DNA from 3 places in the Anoxybacillus sp. FSL W8-0104 genome. Region 1 is predicted to be linked to each of the others. Evidence: riboswitches for the same ligand, from Rfam matches in the RefSeq annotation. Region 1 holds a riboswitch; each other region holds the start of a gene.

Region 1 (10,134 bases):
AGCGGTTGCATATCAAATATATCCGAGAAGCTTCATGGACTCGAACGGAGACGGGATCGGAGACTTACAAGGAATCATTCAGAAGCTTGATTATTTAAAAGACCTTGGAATCGATGTCATATGGATTTGCCCGATTTATAAATCGCCGAATGCCGACAACGGCTACGATATTAGCGATTATCAAGATATTATGGAGCAGTTTGGCACGATGGAAGATTTCAATCAACTGCTTGAAGAAATTCATAAGCGCGACATGAAAGTCATTTTAGATCTCGTTATTAACCATACGAGCGATGAACATCCTTGGTTTATTGAATCGCGTTCGTCACGCGACAATCCAAAACGCGATTGGTACATTTGGCGCGATGGAAAAAACGGCAAAGAACCGAACAATTGGGAAAGCATTTTTGGTGGCTCGGCATGGGAATATGACGAGGCGACGGATCAATATTATTTGCATGTGTTTGCAACGAAGCAACCGGATTTAAATTGGGAAAATGAAGATGTTCGTCGTGCGTTATATGATATGATTAATTGGTGGCTCGATAAAGGCATTGATGGGTTTCGTGTTGATGCGATTTCACACATTAAGAAAAAAGAAGGTCTCCCTGATTTACCAAATCCCAAAGGGCTTGACTATGTCCCTTCATTTGACGGACATATGAATCAAGAAGGGATTATGGACTATCTTCGTGAGTTGAAAATGCAAACGTTTGCGCGTTATGACATCATGACAGTTGGAGAAGCGAACGGAGTAACGGTCGAGGAGGCAAAAGATTGGGTCGGTGAAGAAAACGGCATTTTTAATATGATTTTTCAGTTTGAGCATCTTGGACTTTGGCAAAAAGGAACAGATGGCGGTGTTGATGTTCGGAAATTAAAACGTGTATTAACGAAATGGCAAAAAGGATTAGAAGGTGTTGGCTGGAACGCACTATTCCTTGAAAACCATGACCAGCCTCGTTCCGTGTCGACGTGGGGAAATGACGAAAAATATCTTGTTGAAAGTGCCAAAGCATTAGGAGCATTATATTTCCTTATGCAAGGAACGCCGTTTATTTATCAAGGGCAAGAAATTGGCATGACGAACGTCCGATTTGAAACGATTGATGAATATGACGATGTCGCCATCAAAAATTATTATCGTATTGAACGTGCTAAAGGGCGTTCACATGAAGAAGTGATGCAATGGATTTGGAAAAACGGCCGCGACAATTCACGCACGCCGATGCAATGGTCGGATGAAGAAAACGCCGGATTTACGACAGGAACACCGTGGATTGGTGTGAATGAAAATTATAAACAAATTAATGTCAAAAAACAGTTGCACGACCCGAACTCTGTGTTAAACTTTTACAAACGCATGATTCAACTAAGAAAACAGCATGACGTATTTGTTTACGGAACATACGATTTAATATTAGAAAACCATAAAGCAATTTATGCGTATACGCGCACGTTAGGTGATGAAAAAGCGATCGTCATCGTGAACTTAACAGACCGAAAAACAATGTATCGTTACGATTCATTGAAATTAAATAGCGAGCAACTTGTGTTAACAAACTACGATGTAAAACCGCATAAACATGCGACACGCTTTACATTGCGTCCGTATGAAGCGCGTGTATATTTGGTGAAATAATGAAAATCCCCTTTTCCGACATGGAAAAGGGGATTTTCACGTTTATTTGCGTGAATGCACTTCGTAAATGGCAAATTTCAAATAATCGCCTTCATCGGCGGCAAGTAGTTTTGGATGGTCATATCCTGCACCGCTCCAATGAATTTGACGTAAAATTTTCTTCGCATCAAACGCTGCTTCCGTAACCATCGCTTGGAACATATCAGGGTGCACATGGTACGAGCAGCTTGCGGTCACGAAAAAGCCGCCGTCTTTCACTAGCTTTAAGCCGTTTAAATTAATATCTTTATAGCCAGCAAGCGCCTTTGGCACCGCATGAGCGGATTTTGCAAACGCTGGTGGGTCAATAATGACGACATCCCATTTTTTCCCCTGTTGTACGCATTCGCGTAAGTAGTCAAACGCGTTCGCAACGACGAAATCCACATTTGTAAATCCGTTTAACTCTGCGTTTCGCTTTGCTGTTTCAATCGCATGTTCAGAAATATCGACAGCGGTCACATGTTTTGCTCCGTATAAGCAGGCGTTTAACATAAATGAACCTGTATGCGTAAAACAATCGAGCACGGTTGATTCGCTTGTAATCAGCGGCTTGATGGCAGCACGATTTTGACGTTGATCGAAGAAAAATCCTGTTTTTTGTCCGTTTTCGATATCGACAATGTATTTCACGCCGTTTTCTTCAATTTGTACGTTCGTATCGCACGTGCCGTACCAAAATCCTTTTTCTTGTTTTAATCCTTCTAATTCGCGCACGTGAACGTCGTTGCGCAAATAAATCGCTTTCGGTTGAAAAACGTCAAGAAGCGCTTGTAAAATCCATTCTTTTCTTTTTTCCATGCCGAGCGATAAAATTTGCACAACGAGCACATCTTCGTACTTATCAACGATGAGCCCAGGTAAAAAATCGGCTTCTCCATAAACGGCGCGACATGAACGAACGCCCGGAATCATCCGTTCGCGATACGCCCATGCTTGACGAATACGGTTCATAAAAAATTGCGCGTTTAATTCGTCGTTTGGATTTTGCGTTAACACGCGCACGATCATTTGTGATTTTGGATTAATGTATCCTTTCGCTAAAAAGTGACGTTGATGGTTATATACGTTGACGAAATCCCCCGGTTCAAAATCTCCTTCAATATAATCGACTTCGCTTTGAAACACCCACGGATGTCCAAGCTCGAGCCGCTTTTTTCTTTTTCGTTTTAAAAATACATTTGCCATACATCCCACTCCTGACTATATATTCGCTACTTTAGCATACAGGAAGAACACGATGCGCGCAAATGGTGGAGAAAAATATTTGACAATTCCATGAAATATGCTAATATTAGTGACAAAGTGAATGATGCAAATGTATTCCACTAGGGGGGCCTTTAGATAGGCTGAGATCAAAGTGTGCCTTTGAGACCCTTAGAACCTGATCTGGATCATACCAGCGTAGGGAAGTGGAAACGGTGCGAAGTGTGTCTTTTATTAATTTCCATCGTTTACAACCACTTTCTTTGCGCAAAGAAAGTGGTTTTTTATTTTTCTTAAGGGGGAGAGGTTATGTTGTTTTCAGAGCAGTTGCGCAAGGCTGTCGATCCGATTTGGGAAGCGAGCTTTCATCATCCGTTCGTGAAGGAGATCGGGGAAGGAACACTTGATTTACGTTGTTTTCGCTATTATGTATTACAAGATTCATATTATTTGACACACTTTGCAAAAGTGCAAGCGCTTGGCGGGGCGATGGCTGATGATTTACAAACGACCGCAAGCATGGCGCATCATGCGCAAAGTACGTATGAGGCTGAGCTTCGTTTACATGAAACGTTTATGAAAGAGCTCGGCATTACAGAAGAAGAAAAGGCTTCGTTTGTTCCTGCTCCAACTGCGTATGCGTACACGTCCCACATGTATCGCGCGTCGTTTGCAGGACGTTTTGGCGATGTATTAGCTGCCATTTTACCGTGCTATTGGTTGTATTACGAAATTGGTGAGCGGTTAAAACATTGTAAGCCGAATCATCCAATTTATGCACAATGGATTGAAGCGTACGGCTCTGACTGGTTCAAACAGCTTGTCGAACAACAAATTGCGCGTTTAAACGACATCGCAAAAACAGCTAGCGAAAAAGAGTTAGTGCGGATGAAGCAACACTTTGTGATCAGCAGTCAATATGAATATTTATTTTGGGAAATGGCGTACAAATTAGAACGTTGGCCAATTGAAGAGGAGGATGTTTATGCAAACGAAAGGGCTTAAATTAACAGACGTATTAACGACCGTTGTGGTGGCGATTGTGTTTGGGATTGTGTATAAAGTGTGGGGACCGCTTTACTATGCGGTGAAACCGCTTGGACTTCATCTTGATCAACTCATTTATGGCATGTGGTTTATTGCGGCAACTGTTGCCTATTTATTAATTCGTAAACCAGGAGTGGCGCTACTTGCGGAGGTGGCTGCGGCATCAGGAGAGTTTTTAGCTGGTTCTGAATGGGGGCTTGAGGTGCTATTTTACGGCTTTGTGCAAGGGTTACTCGCCGAGCTTGTTTTCGCTGCTTTCCGCTATAAACGTTTTGATGTGGCGGTTGTGTCGCTTGCAGCGGTTGGTTCAACGATCGCTTCATTAGTGCTTGATTTTTACAAAGGATATATCGACCAATTAGCATGGTGGAATTTAACGTTATTTATCGGTGCGCGTTTCATTGGAGCGATCATCATTGCTGGTGTATTTGCTTATTCGCTTGTGAAAGCGCTCGAAGCGACAGGTGTGACGCAATTGTTGCGTCCGACGACAAAAGAAGATTACGACTCACTTGATAAATAGGATGTGACATCATTGATCCATATCGAACAATTGCGCTTAAAATTTCCGGGGGCAGAAAAGCGGTTATTTACCGATGTATCGCTTTCGATTAAAAAAGGAGAAAAAGTGTTGCTTTTAGGCCCATCGGGATGCGGAAAATCCACGCTTTTGCAAGTGATGGCGGGCATTATTCCGCGCTCGATCGATGTGCCGATGAAAGCGAGTAAACTGCACATTCCAAATCGTGTAGGCTATGTGTTTCAAGATCCCGATGCCCAGTTTTGTATGCCGTATGTTGATGAAGAAATGGCTTTTGTTCTCGAAAATCTCGGTGTGCCACGTGCAGAGATGGAAGAAAAAATCGCGCGCATGCTTCGTCTTGTGCGCCTCCGTCTCCCGCACGTTCATGTACCGATTCAAACATTATCTGGAGGAATGAAACAGCGGTTAGCGATTGCGTCAGTTTTAGCGCTTGAACCTGATGTGTTATGTTTAGACGAACCGACAGCACTTCTTGATGAAGAAGGAACAAAAGCGGTGTGGGAAACGTTAAAAGAAGTGGTGGAGGATCGAACCGTTGTCATTGTTGAACATAAAATTGATCACATTCTCGACTTTGTCGAGCGCATCATTTTATTTAACGAACATGGTGAGATCATCGCTGACGGCGGAACGAATGAAATTTTTTCAACGTATCGTTCGTTTATTACAGAACAAGGGATTTGGCATCCAGACGTGTGGGAAACGTATAAAAAGCCAAAAACAGCGCAACAACCGTATGCACATGGGGATGTTCTTTTACATGTACAGTCGCTTCGCGGCTTTCGACAAAAAGAAGAAAAAATAGCGGTCGAAGAGTTAGTGATTCATTCGGGTGAATGGATTGCGGTTACAGGGGAAAACGGTGCAGGGAAAAGTACGTTGTTGCAAAGCTTAATGAAACTTATTCGAACAGAAGGTGATATGTATTGGCAAGGAGAGCTTGTCAAACATGAAGAATTGTTATATGACAACATTGCTTTTGTGTTCCAAAACCCCGAGTTTCAATTTGTTACAAATCGTGTAGATGATGAGTTAGCGTACTCTTTCCGTCTTGAAAAACGTCCAGAACATGAAGTAGCCGAGGAAGTCGAAAGATTGCTTAAACGGTTTCATTTGAGCGCGCAGCGTCATTTGCACCCGTATCAATTGTCGATGGGGCAAAAACGGAGGTTGAGTGTTGCTGCGTCGGTGACGGAGCAACATCGCCTATTGCTTCTTGATGAACCGACGTTCGGGCAAGATGCAAAAAATACGTTTGCGCTGCTCGAATGGCTTGAAGCATACCGGCAACAAGGAAAGGCAATTGTCATGGTAACACACGATGAACGTATCGTGTCTGAATTCGCGACAAGACGATGGATCATTGAAAGCGGAAAGCTTGTCGCTGATGAAATGATTGCACCGCGGATGCTTGTACGAGGTGAAATAGGATGAGATGGAGCATTGACCATCGCGAAACATGGTTGCATCAAACGAATCCGACAGCGAAATTGCTTTTCTTTTTGCCGATGTTTGTTGTGATTGTTTTTGTCCATAATCCGAACGTACTCATCAACTGGACAATCGGATTTACCGCCTTATTTATGTTGTTTAGCGGTTATCGGATGAAGCATATGCTTCTATTTTTTGCTCCGTTTTTGTTCATTTTCATTTCTACGTCGTCGTCGATGATTTTGTTTGGAAAAGGGGAGACGACGTGGTTTCATTGGGGGCTGATTCATATTACCGAAGAAAGTTTTTACCGCGGCGTTCACCTCGGCTTTCGTACGCTTTTGTTTGCGATTTTCGGATTAATGTTTGCGCTCACGACAAAGCCGGTGCTTTTATTTTACTCGCTTATGCAACAAGCGAAAGTGAAACCGAAATATGCGTATAGTTTTTTAGCAGCTATTCGTTTATTGCCGATCATGTTAGAAGAATTTCAAACGGTTCATCAAGCGCTAAAGGTGCGACGGGCTGCCAAAGCGAAAGGATTTCGCGGTAAACTTGAACTCATGAAACGATATGCCATTCCGCTTTTATCGCAAAGCATTCGCCGCGCTCAACGCATTGCGGTGGCGATGGAAGCGAAAGGGTTTACGAATGAGCGGACACGGACGTTTTATTATGAAGTGACGCTCGGAAGATATGATGTGTATTTATTTGTTGCCATGTGTGTCATTGTTGCTGTTGGCTACTACATGGCAGATGTGTTCCCATACGTTGCGATCAAGGATGTGCGGTAAGATGAAAGAACTTCATCTCATCTCAACAGGCAATCAGTCGATGGACACGTTTGTTCATATTTCATCGCTCGTCCATTCATATGTCGATTACATTCATATTCGTGAAAAGCATCGCTCAGCGAAAGAAATTAGCATGATTGTGGAAAAGTTGCTTGAAGCAAATGTGCCAACACAAAAAATTATCGTCAATGATCGAGTGGACGTCGCAGTCGTTTATGGCGTTGGCGGCGTTCAGCTCGCTCATCATAGTTTGGCGCCTAAACGAATAAAAGAGAAGTTTCCATTTTTGCGTGTCGGCCGATCTGTTCATACGTTGGAAGAAGCAAAACAAGCGGAAGACGAAGGAGCGGACTACGTCGTTTTCGGACATATATACGAAACGAATTGTAAAGAAGGCTTGAAGCCGCGCGGGCTTTCATCGTTGCAGCAGTTGGCGAGTTACATATGCATTCCTGTTGTTGCCATTGGAGGCATTAAACCTTATCATGTTCGTGATGTGTTCATGGCGGGGGCAAAAGGGATTGCGGTGATGTCTACTGTATTTGACGCGGATGATCCGCTGTATATGGTTCAACTATATCGGAAACAAATGGGGGCGAATACATGGACGTTTTAATTATTGGGGGAGGCATTATTGGCAGTAGCATCGCTTTTGAGCTAGCAAAAAGAGGAGCGCGTGTTGTCGTCATTGAACGAGGGGAATTGGCACAAGAAGCATCATCGGCGGCAGCTGGTATGCTCGGTGCGCACTCTGAGTTTGCGACAGATCATCCCATCATTCCGCTTGCTTTAGCGAGTCAGGCGTTATTTCCGAGCGTCATCGCTGAGTTGCAAGAGTTAACAAATATAACCGTTGGATGGAATGAAGCGGGAATGTTAAAAATGGCAACCACATCGGAAGAGTATAGCGAATTAACGAAACATTATGAATTTTGGAGGCGAATTCAACCGCAACACGTTCGCTGGCTAACCTCCGATGAAGTGACGCAACTCGAACCGCACGTACGAAGTGAATATGGGGCGATGTATACGATCGATCAACAAGTGGACGCAAAACAGCTTTCGCTTGCTTTCGCTCGGGCAGCGATGGCAAAAGGGACAAAGTTTTTACCGTATACGGAAGCGTACGATTTTATTGTTGAACAAGAACGTGTTGTAGGGGTAAAAACAACGAGTGGTTCGCTATATGCAAAGCGTATCATTATTGCGTGCGGGGCATGGACGCCAATGTTAGCTGAAAAGTTGCGGTTATCGCTACATATGTATCCGGTCAAAGGAGAATGTGTTTCGGTGATGACAGAAACCCCTCTTTTACAAGCTACTGTATTTGCGAAAAACGGCTGCTACATCGTGCCGAAAGCGAATAATCGACTTGTCATCGGAGCTAGTGCGATTGCACATTCATTTACGAAAAACGTGCAAACATGTAGTGTGCATCAATTGTTAACACGCGCAATGCAAATCGTTCCGGCTATTGCCCATTGCACATTCGAGAAAACTTGGGCAGGCATTCGTCCACAGACAAAAGACGGAAACCCTTATATCGGGGCTCATCCGCAGTATTCAAACGTGTTTGTTGTGACAGGGCATTATCGAAACGGCATTTTGTTAAGCGCCATCACAGGCCGATGCGTGGGCGATATGCTAGAAGGAAAAGAAGTTCCATTTGATATGACGCCGTTTTCGCTTACAAGAAAAGGGGGGGCTCATGCATTGCATCATTAATGGCGAGACAATCCATTTGCCGTCTCATGTGCGTACGGTCGCCCAATTGTTACGCCATTTTCACATTCATGAAAAGATTGCGATTGTTGAAATCAACATGGATATCGTTCCGAAAGAGGCCTATGAGAAAACAACAATTGCAGATGGTGATCGCATTGAAATCGTTCATTTTGTAGGGGGAGGATAATATGTTATAAATCGGGCCATATACATTTCAATCTCGCTTATTGCTTGGTACAGGGAAATATCCAAATATCGACATTCAAAAAGAAGCGGTTGAAGCGTCGGGGGCAGAAATTTTAACGTTTGCGGTAAGACGGATGAACATTTTCGCACCCGATCAACCGAATTTTTTAGAAAAAATAGATGTAACGAAATATAAACTGCTACCGAATACGGCAGGAGCAAAAACAGCAGAGGAAGCGGTGCGCATCGCTCGTTTAGCGAAAGCTTCTGGGCTTTGTGATATGGTGAAAGTAGAAGTGATTGGGTGCGATCAAACGTTGTTGCCTGATCCTGTCGAGACGTTAAAAGCGACAGAAGTGTTATTAGAAGAAGGATTTATCGTTTTGCCGTACACGTCAGATGATGTTGTGCTAGCGAAGCGACTGCAACAACTCGGTTGCCATGCGATCATGCCCGGCGCCTCACCGATCGGATCAGGACAAGGAATTATCAATCCGTTAAACATTCAATTCATTATTGAACAAGCAACCGTCCCTGTGATTATTGACGCAGGCATTGGCGGACCGGCAGATGCGGCATTGGCAATGGAATTAGGGGCGGATGGAGTATTGCTAAATACAGCTGTTGCTTCTGCGAAAGATCCGGTAAAAATGGCGAAGGCGATGAAGCTTGCGATTGAGGCAGGGAGACTTGGATATGAAGCAGGGCGCATTCCAAAAAAGAAATATGCTACAGCGAGTAGCCCGAGCGAAGGGATGAGCATCGTCTAATGGATCGTTATTCACGCCAACAACTGTTTGCTCCCATTGGGGAAAAAGGACAACAACACATTCGTGAAAAACATGTGCTCATTATCGGTGCTGGGGCGCTTGGAGCGGCAAACGCGGAGACGCTTGTACGAGCAGGGGTTGGAAAAATAACGATTGTTGATCGCGACTATGTGGAATGGAACAATTTACAGCGTCAGCAGCTATATACGGAAGAAGATGCAATCAAACGCCTGCCAAAAGCGATGGCGGCCGCTACGCATTTGCGCGCGATAAATAGCGACGTTGTTATCGAGCCGATCGTGGCGGATGCAGATGCGCGGTTGCTTGAGTATCTTGTGGCACACGATCGCCCTCATGTTATCATCGATAGTACCGATAATTTCGATGTGCGGATGATCATTAACGATGTTTCACAAAAGTATGCTGTGCCATGGATTTATGGGGCGTGTGTAGGTAGTTATGGATTAAGTTATGTGATTATCCCAAATGAAACGCCATGTTTACGTTGCTTTCTCGAAGATGTGCCACTTGGTGCTGCTACGTGTGATACAGTCGGAATCATTAGCCCTGTCGTCCATATGGTTGTTGCACATCAAACGGCTGAAGCATTAAAAATTTTAGTAGGTGATAAACGTATAAACCGCAAGCTCGTTTCGTTTGATGTATGGCACGGACAATATCGGATGATCGATGTGCACAAGTTAAAAAAAGACGCTTGTTCGTCGTGTGGTGAAAAACGAATATATCCAG
Region 2 (10,134 bases), 1.2 Mb from region 1:
ATCTGGATACAAAAAAGACGTTAACACATCTTTCGGACCGAATACTGCGCGTTTTTGAAACCGCCCGTCTTCTAAGCCGATGACTTCAATCGTCCGATTGCTTGGGTCGACCATCCAATACTCTTTCACGCCGTTTGTTTCATATAAATAATATTTTTGGTTTCGATCTTTAATTCCTGTGCTAGCGGATAACACTTCGATCACGAGATCAGGTGCGCCTTGTACTCGGTTTTTCTTCAGTTGATTTAAATTGCAAATGACGAATAAGTCTGGCTGTACAACGGTTTGCGCTTCTTCTTCATTGTTATCTGTATCGAATTGCACGTCAAATGGGGACAAGATGAGGCGGCATCCACGTGCTTTGAAGTAAGGAGCTAAGGCGAGATACAGTTCGCCGACGACATATTGATGAATATACGAAGGCGATGCAAGCAAATAAGGGACACCGTCAATCAGCTCCCAATTTCCTTCCCATTGCTGAATCTCTTTATATGAATACATACGACCGTGTTGTGCTTTTTCCATCTCTTCCACATCCTTTTTTCTACATTATATCATAATGAGAAAGTACTTTTGACATACGACGAAACCGACACTTCATTTGTTTTGTCTGGACAAAATTCGACAAAATTTTGTGCGTATATTTGCTATAGTAGAATTAATATTGATCGTAAAGGGAGATGGACATGATTCGTAAGTTGAATAGCGCAGATCATCATGTTGTGTTTTCTTTTTTAAGGCAGGAGCCTTCATTGAATCTTTTTATTATCGGTGATATTGAAGCGTTTGGATATGAACAAGAGTTTCAAGAGCTGTGGGGCGACTTTGATGAGAATGGCGAGTTGCGAGCTGTATTGTTGCGATTTTATGATTCGTATATTCCATATGCTCCAGGGGAGTTTGATATAGAGGGATTTGCGAAAATTATGAGACATGCCGCTCAGCCTGTTCGACTCTCAGGCAAAACCGAGCTTGTCGCAAAATTTGAACCTCTCTTATCACTTGGAAAAAAGCGTGTGACGTATTTTTGCGAATGTAACGAAATCATATTTCCGGAAGTGGAAAGCCGCTATGAAATAAAACAAGCAACGATTGATGATGTCGATCGAATACTTGAATTGCGCAGTCGCATTGCTGAGTTTTCGGTGCTTCCTTCATCGCGTGATATGCTTGTCAAATCGTTAGAAACAAATACAGGGCGTGTGTACTATATCGAGGAAGATGGTCGCATGGTGTCGTCTGTTGCGACAACTGCAGAAAATACGCTATCTGCGATGGTTGTCGGCGTTTGCACAGATCCGAATGATCGTCACAAAGGGTATGCAAGCGAAATCATGAAACGAGTTATCCAAGACTACATTCGCGCAGGCAAAACGTTATGTTTATTTTATGACAATCCGAATGCGGGACGCATTTATAAAAGACTCGGTTTTTATGATATCGGGATGTGGACGATGTATGGATAATTTCTAGCTATGATATGAAAAGCGTGAAGTTGCCGAGCTTCACGTTTTTCTTTTGTTGCATAGGTGAGCTATAATGGAGAGGTTAGATGAACGGAAGGGGAAGGATTGGTCGGTTATGCACATCATATTATTTGATGGCATTTGTCATTTTTGTAGTGCAACGGTTCGGTTTATTATTGAAAGAGACGAAAAAGCTTATTTTCGTTTTGCTTCGTTGCAAAGTGAAGTAGGTCAAGCGTTGCTTAAGAAATATCATATCCCTCAACAACTCGATAGTTTTGTATTCATCGATGAATCTACATACTATGTTAAATCTACTGCAGCGTTACGCGTATGCAAACATTTGCGAGGGTTTTGGAAGTACTTATATTGGCTTATTCTTATCCCATCTCCTATTCGCGATCGAGTATATGATTGGATCGCGAAAAATAGGTATCGTTGGTTCGGAAAGAAGGATTGTTGCTTTGTTCCGACAGAGGATATAAAAAAGCGCTTTTTATAAGGAGCTGTTGTCAGTGAAGGAGGAAAAATGATTCAAGGAGAAAATTTGTTGCTTGTAGCAAGTTTGGTTATGACATATTTATTTTTTTATTATGGTGTGTTCGTTTTAAAAGCGGAACGACGCATGATGGATGTTATTTTTAACAGTTTCATATATGGCTTAGTCATATGGAAATTGAGTTACGGTATTGTACATCCAAACATGGTGCTGGAAAATCCGTTAACGCTTCTTTATTTTAACGGTGGCGTTGTTGGACTTGTTTTAGCGGCTGTGTTTATTGTTTTTTATACATATTGGCATTTGAAAAAAGAGCATATAATGTCTTTGGGGATATTGTCTAGGCAACAAGGGATCTTTCAGTAGAAATAATCGAAACAGGCATTGAAGAGGAAAGCAAGAGCAGGGGGAATGTCCTGCTCTTGTCTTTATTAGAATGACGTATCTTCGGTAATTGAAAATATTTTATAAATCTCTGATCTTCTTCCTTTTTCGATTAATATATAAACAACATCATTTTCGTGTAATCTCACGTTTCCTTTCGGGGTAATAATTTTATCATTACGAATAATAGCCGTAATTAAGCAATCCTTTGGCAATGGAAGTTGGCTAATCGTCATATTTAGTAAATGTGACTGCTTATTACTGATATGGACTTCAACAATTTCCTTATTTGCTTTATTTGCTTTCGTCGTTGACATCAGTTCGATGGAGTGAGCCACTTCCCTCTTTTCTCCGAGTAGCAGTCCTAAATGCTTGGCTAAAAAAGAAGTTGTTGATCCTTGAATAAGGGCGGAAATGAGCACAATAAAGAAAACAATATTAAAAATGAGCTGACTATTTTCAATGTTCGAGGTAAGTGGGTAAGTTGCCAAGACGATCGGAACAGCACCTTTTAGCCCAGCCCAAGAAAGGAATAGCTTTTCCTTAATAGAGAAATTCATGTTTATTGTACTTATCATGACGCTGATCGGCCTTGCCACAACAATAAGTAGGATAGCTAGGGCGACACCTTCCCATGCTACTTTTACTAGTTCATTTGGAAAAACGAGTAGTCCGAGTAAAATGAACATAAATATTTGCATCATCCATGCTAGCCCTTCGTTAAAACGAAAAATAGAATGGCGATAAACGAGTTGTGCATTGCCGACAAAAACGCCCATAATATATACCGAAAGAAACCCACTACCTTTTAGCAGGGCTGCTATACTATAAGAGAGTATCGCAAATGATAAAGATAGAGTGGGGTATAATCCCGAGGAATCAAGATTTATTTTATTCAAACACCACACAGTTAATTTTCCTAATCCAAGCCCAACAAGAATACCGATAACGATCTGCCAAATAAAGCTGAGAAAGGTGTGGGAAATAGTTAGTTCTGGCTGTTGGATAAATGTAATCAAGGAGAGGGTTAAAATAACGGCCATCGGATCGTTCATCCCCGACTCAGCTTCTAGTGTTGCTGAGAGACGGCGTTTTACATTGACGCTTCCTAGCGTAGCAAATATTGCTGCAGCGTCAGTCGAAGAAACGATAGCGCCTAATAGAAATCCCTCGGCCCATGAGACGTGTAAAATGTATTTGGCAAATATGCCTACGCAAATGGCAGTAATTAGCACTCCAAACGTTGCAAGGGAGGAAGCGGGAACTAAAACTTTTTTTAATGTATTCCACTTTGTGTTCATCCCACCTTCAAACAAAATAATGATTAACGCAAAAATGCCAACAATCTGGGTGAGAAAAGCGTTATCATAATATATAAATTTGGATAAAATCATTCCGACGAGTATGTAAAATACAAGTGATGGCACGCCTAGCCAAGAAGAAAACTTCGTTGTTAATACACCGATGATTAGAAGTAATCCTAACAAAAAAATGATGAAATCTGTGAGCAAGCAAGTCACCTCTTTCCATACTTTCTACTTAAAGTTACGACTTAAATTTAAGCTATAGTAAGTGGAATGTCAATGAATATGACTTAAATAACATTTTTTGTAAAAAAGTACAAGCTGAGCGCTATCTCTCAGCTTGCATGATGTTTGTATATTCAACAAATTGTTTTGCCTTTTCTTTCATTCCTTCGCTTTGTAGTGTTTTTTGTAATTCATGAGAAATATTCATTGAACAAAATTTCGGACCGCACATCGAACAAAAATGAGCAAGCTTTGCTCCTTCGGCCGGTAGTGTTTCATCGTGATATTCACGTGCGCGCTCAGGATCTAGTGACAAGTTGAATTGATCTTGCCAACGGAACTCAAATCTCGCCTTTGATAATGCATCATCACGCGTTTGTGCGCCAGGGTGTCCTTTTGCTAAGTCAGCAGCGTGGGCAGCAATTTTGTAGGCGATGACTCCTTGGCGGACGTCTTCTTTATTCGGTAGTCCAAGATGTTCTTTTGGTGTCACATAGCAAAGCATGGCCGTACCGTGCCAGCCGATAAGCGCTGCACCGATAGCTGAGGTGATATGGTCGTAACCTGGTGCAATGTCGGTAGTGATAGGACCTAGCGTATAAAAAGGTGCCCCGTGACAAATTTCAATTTGTTTATCGACATTTTCTTTAATTTTATGCATTGGAATATGCCCTGGACCTTCGATCATCACTTGGACATCATGTTCCCAAGCGATTTTTGTCAACTCTCCAAGTGTTTGTAACTCGGCGAATTGCGCCTCATCGTTTGCGTCTGCAATTGAGCCTGGACGTAATCCATCCCCAAGTGAAATAGCAATATCGTAAGTTTTTAAAATTTCGCAAATTTCTTCGAAGTGGGTGTATAAAAAGTTTTCTTCATGGTGTGCTAAACACCATTGTGCCATAATTGAGCCACCCCGAGAGACAATACCAGTTGTTCGATTGACTGTTAGTGGGATATAGCGAAGTAAGACACCTGCATGAATAGTAAAATAGTCTACGCCTTGTTCGGCTTGTTCAATTAATGTTTCTCGGTAAATGTCCCATGATAAGTTTTCGACAATGCCGTTCACTTTCTCTAACGCCTGGTAAATAGGTACAGTTCCAATCGGCACAGGGGAGTTTCGAATAATATATTCTCGCGTCTCATGTATATGTTTTCCTGTCGATAAGTCCATGACTGTATCGGCACCCCAACGAACAGCCCAAAGCATTTTTTCAACTTCTTCATCCATCGAGGATGTAACAGAAGAGTTTCCAATATTCGCATTAATTTTTACATGGAACTTGCTTCCGATGATCATTGGTTCACTCTCAGGGTGATTGATATTAGCTGGGATAATTGCCCTTCCTGCTGCCACTTCCTGTCGAACAAACTCTGGATCCATCTGTTCGCGAATAGCAACAAACTCCATTTCAGGTGTAATGATTCCTCGTTTTGCATAATGCATTTGGGTCACAACTTTCCCTTTTTTCGCACGAAAACGCCTAGGTGAAAAAGGAATGTTTGTTCTCACTAATGAAGGGCTATATTCTTCTACATCGCCACGCTCCGTTATCCATTTTTCTCTTAATTTTGGCAATCCTTTATCAATATTCGGCGCGAAAAGTGGGTCAGTGTATGGTCCACTCGTGTCATAAACTCGAATAGGCTCATTTTCTAGCATCGTTGTACCTGTCTTGGTTGGCGACAGTTGAATTTCTCGCATTGGCACACGAACATCTTCACGCGTTCCGGGCACATACACTTTTTTACTCGAGGGAAATGGCATTGATGAAAATAAGTCTTTCATTTTTAATCGCTCCTTTTCATTTTTTAGTTGGAGCAACGCCAATACGTAAAAAGATCAGGCTCCATAACGAGAACCTGATCTTGTCCGCAAATAGCACAAGTAAAGAACACTCGCGCCATCTACTTCCCTACGCTGGCATCACCCAGATCAGGTTCAAAGGGTCAAAGAACTTTTGCGCGTTCTTCTCTCAGTCCAAGCTATTGGACTCCCCTAGTAGATGATAAATTATGAATTTTAAAAATAGTCTAACATATGATAAAAATGTTGTAAAGTTATAAATGAAAAACTTGTTAAAATGGAGGCATAGTGGATTGCCAATTTGCTAAAATTGTATGTCCGATATGTGGTTGGCATTCAAGAAGTGTGCGAATACGATATTGATAAAATGCGATAAACTCGTCTCGATTATGTTGCATAGCATACGTACTTGCCAATTGTTGTGGATTTTTCGTGCGCCAAAGTCCTGATTTTGTCGAACGAAAATCGGGAAGCCCGCTTTCTGTAGACATTCCTGCTCCAGTAAATACGACTGTATACGAAGACTCTTTCAACCATCTTTCTAGCATTATCTCCCTCCTCTATAGATCAACAATTACTTCTATGTTCGCCCTGTTCTTCCTTTATTTTCACATATGTTTATGAGAAAAAAAGGACTTTCGATTCATGTGTATAAAAAATAAGAGCAGCATACCAACCTTGTGGGTGCTCTTTTTTTGTATATTTTTAACGTGAAGCGTAGATGATAATAATCATTTGAAGGGAGGGAAACAGCATGAACGTAACACGTGCGCAACAAATTGCTCAATCGCCCGATATGAAAAATGTAACGTATAATGGAAAATCGGTATATATCGAACATGTCGATGCGGAAACGGCAACAATCCATTTTTTAGACAATTCGGAAAATCAACAGCGTGTTCCAGTGTCACAGCTAGCAGAGCATTAAGACGAAAAGGGTGTAACAGAGCAGGATAGCCGTGCTCGTTACATCTTTTTTCGTTCGAGAAAATCAATAAATAAATGAACAATTTTTTTGCTTTTCATTGTCGGTGCATAAAGATAAGAAAACGTTCGGTAAAAAGGGGGGTGCTTTAAACAGACGATCGATAAGTGACCTTGTTTTAATTCACGCTCAATCACATGACGTGAAAGAAAGGCTAACCCGTTTCCGCGCATTAACGTTTCTTTAATTCCTTGATTGCTGCTGATGATCATGAGCGATTTAATTTTTAATCCATTTGAACGAATAAAATGGTTAAAGTATTCACGTGTGCCAGAGCCTAATTCGCGCGTAATCCATATTTGATTTTGTAGATCGCTTATACATACTTCTTGTTTGTGAACGAGCGGGTGATCGTTTGAAGCCACGATGACAAGCTCATCTTGCATGAATGGATAAACAGCCAATTCTTTTTCGTTCGTTTGCCCTTCAATTAAGCCAATATCGGTTTCATATGAACGGACAAGCTCGACGATCTCCTTCGTGTTGCCAATCATCACTTCGAAGTGTAGTTCTGGATAATCGTCTTGTAAAGAAAGTAAAAAAGAAGGAAGCACATATTCCCCGATCGTAAAACTAGCCCCGATTTTCAACGTTCCTTTCACACAATCGTGGTATTCTAAAATATCTTGTTTTGTTTGTTCGTACAAGGCAATCATTTTTTTAGCTCGATCGTAAAGTAATTCGCCAGTCGCTGTCACTTGTAGTTTTTTTGGCGAACGAATAAATAGTTTCGTTTGAAATTCTTTTTCTAAATTTTTAATGTGCAAACTGACGCTCGGTTGGGATAGATGGAGAATTTCCGCAGTTTTTGTGAAGTTTTTCACCTCTACTAAAGTCATAAATGTTTTTAATTCGTCGTACACAGCTATCGCTCCTTAATCATTAAAAAAATAAATAGTTCTGATAATTTATATTTATTTTACTAATTTTATTTTTTGCGGTAAAGTCAAATAAAACATACTTAATTTATAGGAATAGTAAAAAAACGAGAGGTGAAAGATGTTGCCGTTTCAAGTGACGAATAGCCCATTTAACGAACAACAAGTTGACTTGCTCAACCGACTTTGGCCGACATTAACGCCAGCGCAAAAGCTTTGGTTAAGCGGATATTTAGCTGCTACCGAATTTGCGAGCACAGCGGTACAGCAAGAAGCCCACGTATCGAAAGAAATAACGATCCTTTACGGCTCACAAACAGGAAATGCACAAAAATTGGCAGAAAAAACTGGAGAAGTACTCAAAAGCCATGGGTTTCATGTTCATGTTTTATCGATGCTTGATTTCAAACCAAACGACTTAAAAAAAATCGACACGTTGCTTGTTGTCGTTAGCACGTATGGTGAAGGGGAACCGCCAGATAATGCTTTATCATTTTACGAATTTCTCCATAGCAAGCGCGCACCAAAACTTAACCATCTGCGCTTCTCGGTATTGGCGCTTGGCGATACGTCGTATGAACATTTTTGTAAAACAGGAAAAGACTTCGATCAACGGCTAAAAGAACTCGGAGGAGAGCGGTTATACGAACGCGTTGATTGTGATGTCGATTATGAGGAAGCAGCGGCGAAGTGGCTTGATGGGGTGCTTAGTGAGTTGAATAAGCAAGGCGGGGGTTCCGTCACCGTCCTTCCCCAGCAGTCGCAAGTGAAACCTGTTTCTAACTACTCGCGCAAGCATCCGTTTCAAGCAGAAGTATTAGAAAATATCAATTTAAATGGACGCGGCTCGAACAAAGAAACACGCCATATTGAATTATCGCTCGAAGGTTCAGGATTGGTATTTGAACCAGGCGACGCGCTTGGTGTTTTCCCGAAAAACGATCCAGAACTTGTCGATCTCATTATTCAAGAAATGAAATGGAATCCAGACACACCGGTTTCTGTTGAAGGAAAAGAAGAATCGTTACGCGAAGTGCTGCTTTCCCGATTAGAAATTACGGTGTTAACCGAGCAATTATTGCAAACATTGGCTTCGTTTTCACGTAATCAAGCGTTTCATGTGCTCCTTTCTGCTGAGCAAGAAGTGAAAAGAAAGGAATATATGAAAGGGCGCGATGTGCTCGATGTTCTTCGCGATTTCGGTCCGTGGGATATGTCGCCAGATCAGTTTGTTTCTTCTTTACGTAAGTTGCAGCCGCGCTTTTATTCAATCGCAAGCAGTTTAGCGGCGTATCCAGAAGAAGTGCATATCACCGTTGGTGCAGTGCGTTACGAAGCGCACGGACGTTTACGTAAAGGTGTTTGTTCAACGTTTTGTGCGGAGCGCCTGCACATTGGTGATAAACTTCCGGTGTTTATCCATCACAATCCGAACTTTAAACTGCCGAAAGATGCGAATACACCAATTATTATGATTGGACCAGGTACAGGGGTTGCGCCGTTCCGCAGCTTTTTGCAAGAGCGCGAGGCAATAGGGGCGAAAGGGAAGTCGTGGCTATTTTTTGGCGATCAACATTTTGTGACGGATTTCCTCTATCAAACAGAGTGGCAAGCGTGGTTGAAAAATGGTGTGTTGACAAAAATGGATGTTGCGTTTTCACGTGATACAGATCAAAAAGTGTACGTGCAGCATCGCATGCTAGAACGAAGCAAGGAGCTGTTCCGCTGGCTTGAAGATGGAGCTGTCGTTTACGTTTGTGGTGATAAGCAGCATATGGCGCGCGATGTACATCAAACGCTTATTCATGTGATTGAAAAAGAAGGAAACATGACAAGCGAACAAGCAGAAGCGTATATAGCTGAGATGCAAAAACAAAAACGATATCAGCGCGATGTATATTAGGGGGGATATGAATGGAAAAGTTTGTATTAACACCACCAGATGGACCACCGAGCGATGTTGAGCGCATTAAACGGGAGAGCAACTATTTGCGCGGCACGTTAAAAGAAACGATGGAAGATCGCATTACTGCCGGTATTCCAGAAGATGATAACCGGTTAATGAAATTTCATGGCAGTTATTTACAAGATGATCGTGATTTAAGAGCAGAGCGGCAAAAACAGAAGTTAGAACCTGCATATCAATTTATGATTCGCGTTCGTACGCCAGGCGGAGTAGCAACACCAGAACAGTGGCTTGTGATGGATGAACTAGCAAGAAAATACGCCAACGGGACATTAAAGCTTACGACACGACAAGCGTTTCAGTTTCATGGTGTATTGAAATGGAATATGAAAAAAACGCTTCAAGCGATTAATGATGCCCTACTTACAACGTTGGCGGCATGTGGCGATGTGAATCGAAACGTTATGTGCAACCCAAATCCGTACCAGTCAGAAGTGCATGCGGAAGTGTATGAATGGGCGAAAAGGTTAAGTGACCATTTATTGCCACAAACAAGGGCGTATTACGAAATTTGGTTGGATGAAGAAAAAGTAGCCGGTACACCAGAAATAGAGCAAGAGCCGATTTACGGACCGCTTTACTTGCCACGGAAATTTAAAATCGGCATTGCCGTCCCA
Region 3 (10,134 bases), 880 kb from region 1:
TTGAAATGCCATAAAAATTTGTTCATCTCGCAATTCAAAACCTGCTTCAGGTAAAATATCGTAAAATACATCCCCGATCCATTCGTTAAGTTTATCAAAAAAATTCTCATTTTTATTTAATACAAACGGATATTTGTTCATACTTTTTAGCTCCTCCATTAATTTTAACGAAGTACACAAACATTAATTATTGACCAAAAAAAGAAAGATGTCAATGAAGTTGAAAAGAAAAAGCTGTCAATGAGACAGCTTGTCATATGAACGTGGCGGACGAGGTCCCCAAAATTGATAATATTGTGTTTCAATGAAACCGTTAAATAATTTGCGACGCTTCGTTGCTTGCTTCCCGTACAATTGCTCAAAATGGCGGTGAGAGGTCAATATATAAATCGACCACGTATCGAGTGCAGCGAATGTTTTTCCCATTTCTCGATATAACTGTTCTACTTCTTCCTTTTCTCCTAATCGTTCACTATAAGGAGGATTGCCGACGATGACGCCATATTCCTCTTTCGTTCGAAAATCTTTCACTTGCATTTGCTTAAATGTAATCAAATCTGCTAATCCTGCTTCTTGTGCGTTTGTTTTCGCGATGTCGACCATGCGGTGATCAATATCAAATCCGACAATATGTAGCGGTTGATCATAGCGTGCTAAATCTTCCACCTCTTCCCGCGCTTCATCCCATAAATGAGGTGGAATCCAACTCCATTGTTCAGATACAAAATCGCGGTTAAATCCTGGTGCGATATTTTGACCAATCAGCGCCGCTTCAATCGCAATCGTTCCCGACCCACAAAACGGATCAACGAATGGACGATCTGGTATCCAATTCGTCAACCGAACGAGCGCTGCCGCTAATGTTTCTTTTAATGGTGCCTCTCCTTGTCTTACGCGATATCCTCTTTTATGCAACCCTACCCCGCTCGTATCGATCGTTAATGTAGCAACATCTTTATGGAGAGCAACTTCAATACGAAACAACGCACCCGTTTCTTCAAACCACGAAACACCGTAATGTTGCTTTAAATGTTCTACAATCGCTTTTTTTACAATCGCTTGGCAATCGGATACACTAAACAATGTTGATTTGACTGATTTTCCTACAACAGGGAATTGGGCATCAACCGGTAAAAACTGTGCCCACGGAAGCGTTTTTGTTTGTTCAAATAACTCATCAAACGTCGTTGCGCGAAATTCCCCTACTTTTACCTTTACACGGTCAGCTGTGCGAAGCCATAAATTTGTACGGCAAATCGCCCGCTCGTCCGCCACAAATGTCACTTTTCCATTGTCCACTTGACAATCATACCCGAGCGCACGCACTTCATCTGCAACAATCGACTCAAGCCCCATTGCTGCAGTAGCAATTAATGTGATCTGTCCCATATTCATTCACCTTTCATTGATGTATTCGTCCCATTCTTGAACAAATTGTTGTACCTCGTCGATTGGCATCGGTTTAGCAATGTAATATCCTTGCACCATATCACATTGTTGTTTATTTAAAAATTCATATTGTTGCTCTGTTTCGACCCCTTCGGCCACAACAGCTAAGTGCAAATTGTGTGCCATCATAATAATTGTAGATACAATCGTCGCATCATCACTATATAAGGAGAGACGTCGAATGAACGATTGATCAATTTTTAAAATATCGATTGGGAAACGATGCAAATAACTTAAAGAAGAAAAACCTGTCCCAAAGTCATCAATCGCCAACTTAAAACCGTACCGTTTAAGCTGTACAAGTTTTTGAACAGATTCCTCTGCATTTGGCATAATCGTACTTTCCGTCAGTTCTAATTTAAAAAAGCGTGGGTGAACATTGTTCGCTTTTACAATATGTGATACTTGTTCAACAAAATCATCTTGTTGAAAATGGACAGCTGAGATGTTTACTCCGACTTTCATATGCGGAGCGAACGAATGTATCGCCTTTATATGTATACACGTTTGTTCTAACAGCCATTTCGTAATTGGAACGATAAATCCTGTCTCTTCTGCTAATGGAATAAATTGCGCAGGAGAAACGAACCCGATATTCGGTTGTTTCCAACGCATTAACGCCTCTAATGCTTCAATTTTTTTCGTTTTCATATTGACAATCGGTTGATAGTAAACAAATAATTCATTTCGTTCAATCGCTTTTCGCAAATAATTTTCTAACGTCACTACTTTGCTTTGATAGTCTAATTTAGCCGTATATAGTTCAAAACGATTTCTTCCGCTTTCTTTCGCTTTTTGCATAGCGCGATCGGCACGACGTAATAACGTTTCCCCATCATCTCCGTCGTTCGGATACATGCTTATCCCAATGCTTGCCGAGATGTATATATCTTTGTTATGTAATAGAAAAGGAGCTTGTAATGATTCAATCATTTGTTCTGCTATGCTAACAGCTTCTTGAACGTCTTTTAATTTCGGCAAAATAACAACAAATTCATCTCCACCAATGCGAGCTAACGTATCTTTCGTGCGCAGTAGCTTTTTTAGACGATTGGCTACTTTTTTTAACAATATGTCTCCACTATAATGACCGAATTCGTCATTAATATATTTAAATCGGTCCAAATCGAGAAATAAGATCGCTAACTGTTGGTTATGACGTTGCGCCATATGAAGTAAATGTTGTAAACGTTTTGTAAATAGTTGGCGGTTTGGAACGTTGGTCAACACGTCATAATTTGACAGCCGTGCTAATTGCTCCATCGTCCGTTTATGTTGTGTCACATCTGAAAAAATGGCCACATAATGCGTCGGTTTTCCAGTAGCATCGCAAATCGCCTTAATCGTTAACCATTCAACAAACAATTCACCATTTTTTCTTTTATTCCAAATTTCTCCTTTCCAAATCCCATGGTCACGTAACGTTTCCCACATGTTTTCGTAAAACGTACGATCATGCAATCCGGAGCGAAGAATATTTGTCTTCCTTCCGAGCACTTCCTCTTGTGTATAGCCTGTTACCGTTTCAAAGGCCGGATTAGCTAATAAAATATGCCCATTTTCACCGGTAACAATTATTCCTTCATCTGCCTCTTGAATAATAGTATAGGCAATAGCTAAAAATGTATCTGTTTCAAACAACGTCGACATCCGTTTCTTCACAACACGCTCTCCCCTCATGTCTGCAAAACAAAAACTCCCCTGACGTAATGCAGGAGAGTGGTGCCATGAACCATGTTCTGTAAGCCATGTTCTGTTCCGTCGTACTGCAAACGGCTTGCGCCTCGTACTTCGGTGGTAATCATCTATCTACAGGCTGCACGCCTGTCCTTCTCTCCGTTCATTTCCTTTGAGAAGGTGCCCCTACCATCATTTGGGTTTCTCGCTCGTGGGGTTTACCGCGTTCCACTCTTGCCGTTTCCAGCAAGACTACGTCACTGTGGCACTTTAAAGGTAGTCGAGCCATATCCGTTGAAGGACGTAGGCTCTTTCCCTGCCGTCAGCCCAGCGCAACGCCAGACTGCCCTAGCTTATGAATTCGCTAGGCACGAACACTACGGGCATCTCAGCACCGTGCGAGCATGGACTTTCCTCTACGATGCATACACATCGCAGCGATTACCCGAACATGATTCATGTAAGCATATGCTAGTATATCCGAAACGATAAGCCAAATCAATAGAAAAGGTTGGAATATTTATTCGTAAAGTTTGTTTCCGAAAACATGTTTTTCTAAATTGGAAAGACGTTGTAAAATATCGAAGTTCGTCGTCCCTGTTTGAGATGGCTGACGTTTTTGTGCCTCCTGCAATTGGCTTTTCAATTTTGCATTTTCTTGTTGCAATTGTTCAATCATTTGATGAAATGTTTCATAGTCTTTAATGACTAAATCAAGAAAGCGATCAACTTCATCTTGATTGTATCCGCGCATGCTTATTTTAAACTCTTTTTCAAGAATGTCTTTTGCTGTTAAGTTGATGCGATCCGAAAGCACGTTTGCTCACCTCAATTATCCATGTCTACACCTATTCTTTCAAAAAAAGCAGTCGTTGTCAATTTTTCATTTTCACAAAGTTCGTCTTTTTTTCGACAAAAAACCGAAGGCGAATTGCCTTCGGTTAAAATGGACGTGGAAACGGACCAGGCCCTGGACAAACAACATGTTGATGGGATACATCGTTTACAACAGATTGCGTATGCGGAAAATAATGTTGATGTTGAAATACATGATGGTTCACATACGTCGTATGTGACGGATGAATGTGCGGCACAATCGTTGTTTGTATTTGATGTTGTGTACAGCACTTCGTCGGATGAACGATTGGCGGCATCATATTTGGGCGACAATGCATATTTCATACCCCTTTCGTATTGAATTTCGTTACATTACTAGCGTATGTATCAAGGGGTATACATGTACTAATGGAAATACCTATTTTACATGAACGTATAAATGTTATGCTTCATATTGGCAAAAATGATAACTATAGCTCCCACTAGCACAAAAAATAAATATAAAATTTTTTTACTCATCGCTTCTCTCTCCTCTATTCTTATTGTTCATAAATAAACATTCTACTTCGTTCTTCTTTGTTCGACAAGCAGGGAAAACTTTGTCATTTTTTGCGCTTCCCTCGGAAATAACATAAAAATTTTCCTTCTTCTTTTTTTGCACATGATATAATGTTTTTGGGGAATTTTTTATGAAAATTGGAGGGAATGCGATGTCAAAATGTCCGTTTCATGCTCTTTTTAATGAACGTGGAGCCATGCAATTTTTTCGCAAAAAGCACCAACAAGAAAAAGAAAATACAACTTCTCGCTCTCCTACCACTGAACATGTTGCTACATATTATCGCCAACTCGCCTCAAGCGATCAGAAGCAACAAGTTGCGTTCGTCAAATTAACAGAGGAAGATGTACAACGACTTACTTCGATTCGCCCACTTTTTGCTAAACATGTCGAACGAATCGTCAATGCGTTTTACGATCAAGTTGGGCAAATGCCTCATTTAAGACGCATTATTGATAATCATTCAACGATTGATCGCTTAAAACAAACGTTACGCGCGTATTTAATGGATATGGTATCGGGGGAAATTGGTGAGCAATATATTATTCGTCGCAAAGTGATCGGCAATGTTCATAACCGAATCGGTTTGTTTCCAGAATGGTACTTAGGTGCTTACACAATCATTCAAAATAAACAAAAAAACGCATTCCTCCCCATGCTTGAAAGCAGGGGTTTCCTGCGTGATTAATCATGAAAGTTTTGCAAATTTTTTATTTTCCGCTAAAATGCGGACGTCGCTTTTCTAAAAATGCTCGAATCCCTTCTTCGTGGTCTTTTGTTTTGCGCATTTCCGCTTGATACGCTGTCTCCATTTGTAACGTGTTAAACAACTGTTGTTCGCTTAAACGAGCATATAACTGCTTCGTCGCAATCATCGCACGAATCGGTTTTGCTAGCCATTCATTCACTTTGTGCTGAATCGCTTGTTCATCACCGATTTCATCAACGAGTCCCACTTCATATGCCTCTTGTGCACTCATTATTTTTCCTTCCCATATGATTTGTTTTGATTTGACATCTCCAATTTTTCGATTTAAAAAGAAATGTCCCCCACCATCTGGAACTAAACCAATGCCAATGAAATTCATTGCAACGCGCGCTTGTTCATTTGCGATTACATGATCGCAAGCAAGGGCTAAACTAAATCCTAATCCTGCAGCGGCACCATGTATGTAGCTAATCGTTAGTTTCGGCAATTGATGCAATGTCATCGCTATTTGTTTAATCGTTTCCATCACTTCAATGAATGAATGTTCATTCGTTGATTGCAACATCGTCTTAATGTCGCCCCCTGCGCTAAATCCTTTGCCACGCCCACGAATGATGACGATATCCGCTTCACTTGCTTCAACTTCTTTTAACGCTTGTAACAACTCTGTTAACATTTGTTCATGTAAGGCATTTAGCGCATTCGGACGATTCAATTCAATGGTTGCGACGCGATTTTCGTATGATAGTACGATATGTTCCATCTTCTCCATCCCCTCTTTCGTTTGTTCGCTATTTTCTTTCGACATATATGAATAAAATCCTGCACAGAACAAAACAAAAAGACGACATCATCTGTCGCCTTTTTGTTTTGCATGCATGACAATCTCATATAGTCGTTTTGTTTGTTCGTAAATATGTTCAGCACGGCAAATGGCCGAAATGACAGCAATTCCGTCTGCACCCGCTTCGATCACTTGTTTGGCTGTTTGTTCTGTAATTCCACCGATCGCAACGAGTGGAACACGTTTTTCATGGGCACGAATATGTTCAATCATCGTCAGTCCACATGCTTGCTTTGCATCTTCTTTGGAAACAGTTGGGAAAATCGGACCTAATCCAACATAATCAGCGCAAGCAGCAAGCGCTTTTTTTACTTCATTTAAGTTGTGAACAGATACGCCTAAATATTTATCTCCTATGCGATCGCGAACGCGTTCAGCTACTTCGTCTTCTTGACCGACATGAACGCCATCTGCCTGTAAAGCGAGGGCTAAATCGACATCGTCATTCACGATAAAAGGAATATTATACATTCGGCATCGTTCAAGTAATTTCTCGGCTAAGCGGTATTTTTCAATCCCCGTAAGCGCCCCCTTTCCTTTTTCGCGAAACTGAAACATTGTAATACCGCCTTTAATTGCTTCATCAAGCACAGCGAGCGGATCTTTCGTACAATCGATACTTCCCATAACGAAATACAACGATAGCTTCTGCTTCATCATTTATTCCCCTTGAATACGCGCGTATTGATCAACTTCTTCTGCGCTCGTTTCATGTAAAGCATTTAAAAAAGAAAGTTGAAAAGAACCAGGTACTTTTGCTTGTTTGGCTGCTTTTTCAGCCGCCACACCGTAATAAGCGAGGGCAGCAACTGATGACATCATCATATCGTCTCCTATACCTGCAAATGCACCTAATACCGAACTTAACAAACAACCTGTCCCGGTTACTTTCGTTAACATCGCATCACCATTTGAGACGATTACAATACGTTCTCCATCGGTTACTACATCATCTTTCCCTGTGACAACAACTACAGAGCGAAACATGAGTGCTGCTTTTTTCGCTACATCCACGAGGTCACTTTGAACGTCTCCTGCATCGACTCCTTTTGTACGTACTTGTTCACCCGCAATGCTCGCAATTTCCGATGCGTTCCCACGTAAAATCGAAATGTTTACTTCACGTAATATACGTCTGGCTGTTTCGGTGCGGTACGCTGTCGCACCAGCTCCAACAGGATCGAAAATGACAGGAATGTTTGCCTCATTTGCTGCTTTTCCGGCAATTAACATCGCCTCTACGTCTGTTTCGTTTAGCGTGCCAATGTTTAACACTAAAGCACGAGCTAACCGAACCATATCCGCTACTTCTTCTTTTGCATACGCCATAACAGGAGATGCGCCTACAGCAAGCAAACCATTCGCAACAAAATTGGTCACCACAACATTTGTCATATTATGTACGAGTGGTGACTCCTTCCTAACACGCGTTAACCATTGTCCTACATTCATCATTCATTCCCCCTAAAAAAAATAAAAACTAGTCGGACAGAGTCGACTAGTTTGCGTACTGAAAACATAGCCTACTTCCCTCCGCTGGTACAAACCAGATCAGGTTCAAAGGGTTGGAAAACTGATTGCGCGTTTTCCTCTCAGCCATCGCCATCCGGCACCCCTAGTAGTTTGATTGATTCAAATTTCTTTCATTTTAATACATTTTTTCTCTTGACCTGAATCCGTGACAAAACATCTTTACAATGGTCGCAAACCGTTGATACGATAAGGGAAAACGACGTTGACGACTCTTCATCAAGTAGGTGAATGTGATGAAAGATTTCCCGATTCGGTTTGTATTGACAGATGAAGCGATTACTCCAAGTGCTGGGCTTGCTCTCGTGGGCTACTTACTGCACCAAACGAAGCTGGATAAACGAGTAAACGCACTTCGGCTCCCAACGGTTCGTCGAGATGTGCACATTTCCCATAGCGACGTCATTCGCTCGATGATCGGCTTGCTTGCCACAGGAAAAACGGATTTTGATCATATCGAAGCGTATCGTCAGGACGATATCTTTTCGACATCAATGGGCATTCGGCACGTACCTTCCTCCCCAACGTTGCGACAGCGTCTCGATCAGCTCGCTTGTCTCCCGATGACCGAAACCATCATTTGGGAGGAATCGATGCGTCTGTTGGTTCGACAACACGCTACCTTGTCCGCTTGTTGGACGAAAGGGAAAACGACATGGCTTCCCCTTGATATAGATGCTTCCCCATTTGATAACTCCGATACGAAAAAAGAAGGAGTGAGTCGAACGTATAAAGGATTTGACGGTTTTACGCCGTTGTTTGCGTACGCAGGGAAGGAAGGGTATATCGTTCATGCCGAGCTGCGTCCAGGGAAACAACATGTACAAGACAACATGCCTTCGTTTTTAACTACCGCCATCCGTCGAGCTCGTCCGCTGACCTCGTCTCGTCTGCTTGTCCGCATGGATGCAGGGAACGATGCGGAAGCGAATGTGCACGTATGTCTAAAGGAAGACGTGGACTTTGTCATCAAGCGAAACTTACGCCGAGAATCGAAAGCGCTTTGGTTCCAGATCGCTTCGCAAAAGGGCAGACGCGTCGATGATGGACAAACAGAAGGAGTACAAACGTATGAGTTATGCCTTCCACAGACAGCAGCAATCGATGGACACACGTATACGTACGTTCAAGTCACCCAAGTGACGGAACGAACGATGGAACGAAATGGACAGCTGATGCTCGTTCCTGATTACGAAGTCGAAAGCTACTGGGTGCGCCTCGAAGGATACGAGCATGTTCGAATGAGTGATGTGCTCGCATTGTATCACGATCATGCGACATGCGAACAGTTTCATAGCGAACTGAAAAGCGACTTAGATTTAGAGCGACTTCCATCAGGGAAGATGAAAACGAATGCGCTCGTGTTAGTCATGGGAGCATTCGTGTACAACCTTCTTCGCCTGATTGGACAAGATCTATTAAGCGATCCGAGACATCCATTACATCATAAAGTGAAACGCCGCCGCATCAAGACGATCATTCAGACGGTGATCACGATGGCAGGTCGACTCGTCCGCCGATCACGACAGATCTGGATGAAACTGACGCGAAGGAGTGGGTACAGTATACTCCTACTGAATGTGTATCAAAAATGGAAAGAGGCAAGATAACAAACAGATGTTCGGGTACTCATATCCATCACTCCCCCCTGTACTTTTTTTGTCTCTTTTTTGGTTTGTATCTCCATAAAAGAGGATTTATCTCGTTTTCAAACATGAAAGTGGTGCAGGGAATCATCAAAAAAAGGGATGTATGGATCATATATCCATAGAACTAACACCAAAATCAAAGTTGATTTCCAACCATCACGGATTCAGGTCTTGATTCAATATGGATTATTGTCAAATTCCGTTCACATTTTTGTATGGTAACTATTCACCCCGATAGTAGTATGTAAAGAAGCGCAACACAAATAGGGCATCCCCGTAATAGAAAATGCCCTAAGTGGTAGAAAGAACACGATCGAGCGTGTCGCCTGTCAACAGAAGACATAACGAATCCCACACGTTTTTTTCGTGTTTCGTCAGTGTGGAAACGATACTTCTTGTGATACAAAAAGACTGGGCGAATGTTTCTTCGCGAAATGTACCCGAAATGTTCTCTTTCACTTTGACCATGCGAAGATCGCGTTCGGCTTGGTTGTTGTCAAAGGGAACATGCACTTCACGTAAGAAACGCAACGCTTCTTCCTTTCGTTTCTGAAGCCGTCGAACAAAAGCGAGTGCTTTTTTCGGAAGAGGCGTCGCCGTTTCCAATCGGTGTTGTGCTCTTTCTAGGATGCGATCATACACTCGTTCCCATCGTTTCGCTTCTTCTTCGGAAAGCGCACCGTGATGAGCTTCGACGGCCTGTTTGGCGGCTAACAGAAACGTCGTCATGCGCGATGCCCATATATGCCCTTGTTCGATGAAACCCTTCAATTCACGCAAATGATGGGCGTGACAAAGGGCATGGATGGCTTGTGTGTATTTCGTATACGTAACGAACCCATCGTGCATCATCGTCCCTTGATATCGCGGAAGAATCCCG

What was found. Region 1 has a riboswitch for thiamine pyrophosphate ahead of tenA (thiaminase II). Riboswitches for the same ligand answer to the same signal wherever they lie in the genome.
Region 2: linked by a shared signal. The riboswitch ahead of thiC (phosphomethylpyrimidine synthase ThiC) and the one ahead of tenA (thiaminase II) in region 1 are both predicted to bind thiamine pyrophosphate.
Region 3: linked by a shared signal. The riboswitch ahead of thiM (hydroxyethylthiazole kinase) and the one ahead of tenA (thiaminase II) in region 1 are both predicted to bind thiamine pyrophosphate.

Annotation. Positions count from the first base shown of each region.
Region 1 covers NZ_JBBOQU010000001.1:2,251,670-2,261,803, reverse strand. Annotated here, with positions in the region: gene NST18_RS11880 (glycoside hydrolase family 13 protein) at 1-1,642, shown strand, start outside; gene NST18_RS11875 (class I SAM-dependent rRNA methyltransferase) at 1,685-2,869, opposite strand; TPP riboswitch at 3,002-3,109, shown strand; gene tenA (thiaminase II) at 3,197-3,892, shown strand; gene NST18_RS11865 (ECF transporter S component) at 3,867-4,457, shown strand; gene NST18_RS11860 (ABC transporter ATP-binding protein) at 4,461-5,912, shown strand; gene NST18_RS11855 (energy-coupling factor transporter transmembrane component T family protein) at 5,909-6,703, shown strand; gene tenI (thiazole tautomerase TenI) at 6,705-7,319, shown strand; gene thiO (glycine oxidase ThiO) at 7,307-8,428, shown strand; gene thiS (sulfur carrier protein ThiS) at 8,412-8,615, shown strand; gene NST18_RS11835 (thiazole synthase) at 8,626-9,384, shown strand; gene NST18_RS11830 (MoeB/ThiF family adenylyltransferase) at 9,384-10,134, shown strand, end outside.
Region 2 covers NZ_JBBOQU010000001.1:1,074,490-1,084,623, forward strand. Annotated here, with positions in the region: gene NST18_RS05800 (Uma2 family endonuclease) at 1-525, opposite strand, end outside; gene NST18_RS05805 (GNAT family N-acetyltransferase) at 687-1,466, shown strand; gene NST18_RS05810 (thiol-disulfide oxidoreductase DCC family protein) at 1,540-1,968, shown strand; gene NST18_RS05815 (hypothetical protein) at 1,996-2,331, shown strand; gene NST18_RS05820 (potassium/proton antiporter) at 2,397-3,869, opposite strand; gene thiC (phosphomethylpyrimidine synthase ThiC) at 3,982-5,670, opposite strand; TPP riboswitch at 5,778-5,892, opposite strand; partial or broken gene NST18_RS05830 (Sir2 family NAD-dependent protein deacetylase) at 5,982-6,236, opposite strand; gene NST18_RS05835 (H-type small acid-soluble spore protein) at 6,443-6,616, shown strand; gene NST18_RS05840 (LysR family transcriptional regulator) at 6,655-7,536, opposite strand; gene NST18_RS05845 (assimilatory sulfite reductase (NADPH) flavoprotein subunit) at 7,673-9,454, shown strand; gene cysI (assimilatory sulfite reductase (NADPH) hemoprotein subunit) at 9,466-10,134, shown strand, end outside.
Region 3 covers NZ_JBBOQU010000001.1:1,375,253-1,385,386, forward strand. Annotated here, with positions in the region: gene NST18_RS07345 (ATP-dependent DNA helicase) at 1-141, opposite strand, end outside; gene NST18_RS07350 (THUMP domain-containing class I SAM-dependent RNA methyltransferase) at 238-1,389, opposite strand; gene NST18_RS07355 (putative bifunctional diguanylate cyclase/phosphodiesterase) at 1,396-3,129, opposite strand; RNA gene rnpB (RNase P RNA component class B) at 3,187-3,579, opposite strand; gene gpsB (cell division regulator GpsB) at 3,647-3,943, opposite strand; gene NST18_RS07370 (CotD family spore coat protein) at 4,068-4,301, opposite strand; gene NST18_RS07375 (protoglobin domain-containing protein) at 4,674-5,210, shown strand; gene NST18_RS07380 (enoyl-CoA hydratase) at 5,233-6,039, opposite strand; gene thiE (thiamine phosphate synthase) at 6,082-6,735, opposite strand; gene thiM (hydroxyethylthiazole kinase) at 6,736-7,530, opposite strand; TPP riboswitch at 7,587-7,702, opposite strand; gene NST18_RS07395 (IS1380 family transposase) at 7,842-9,215, shown strand; gene tnpC (IS66 family transposase) at 9,546-10,134, opposite strand, start outside.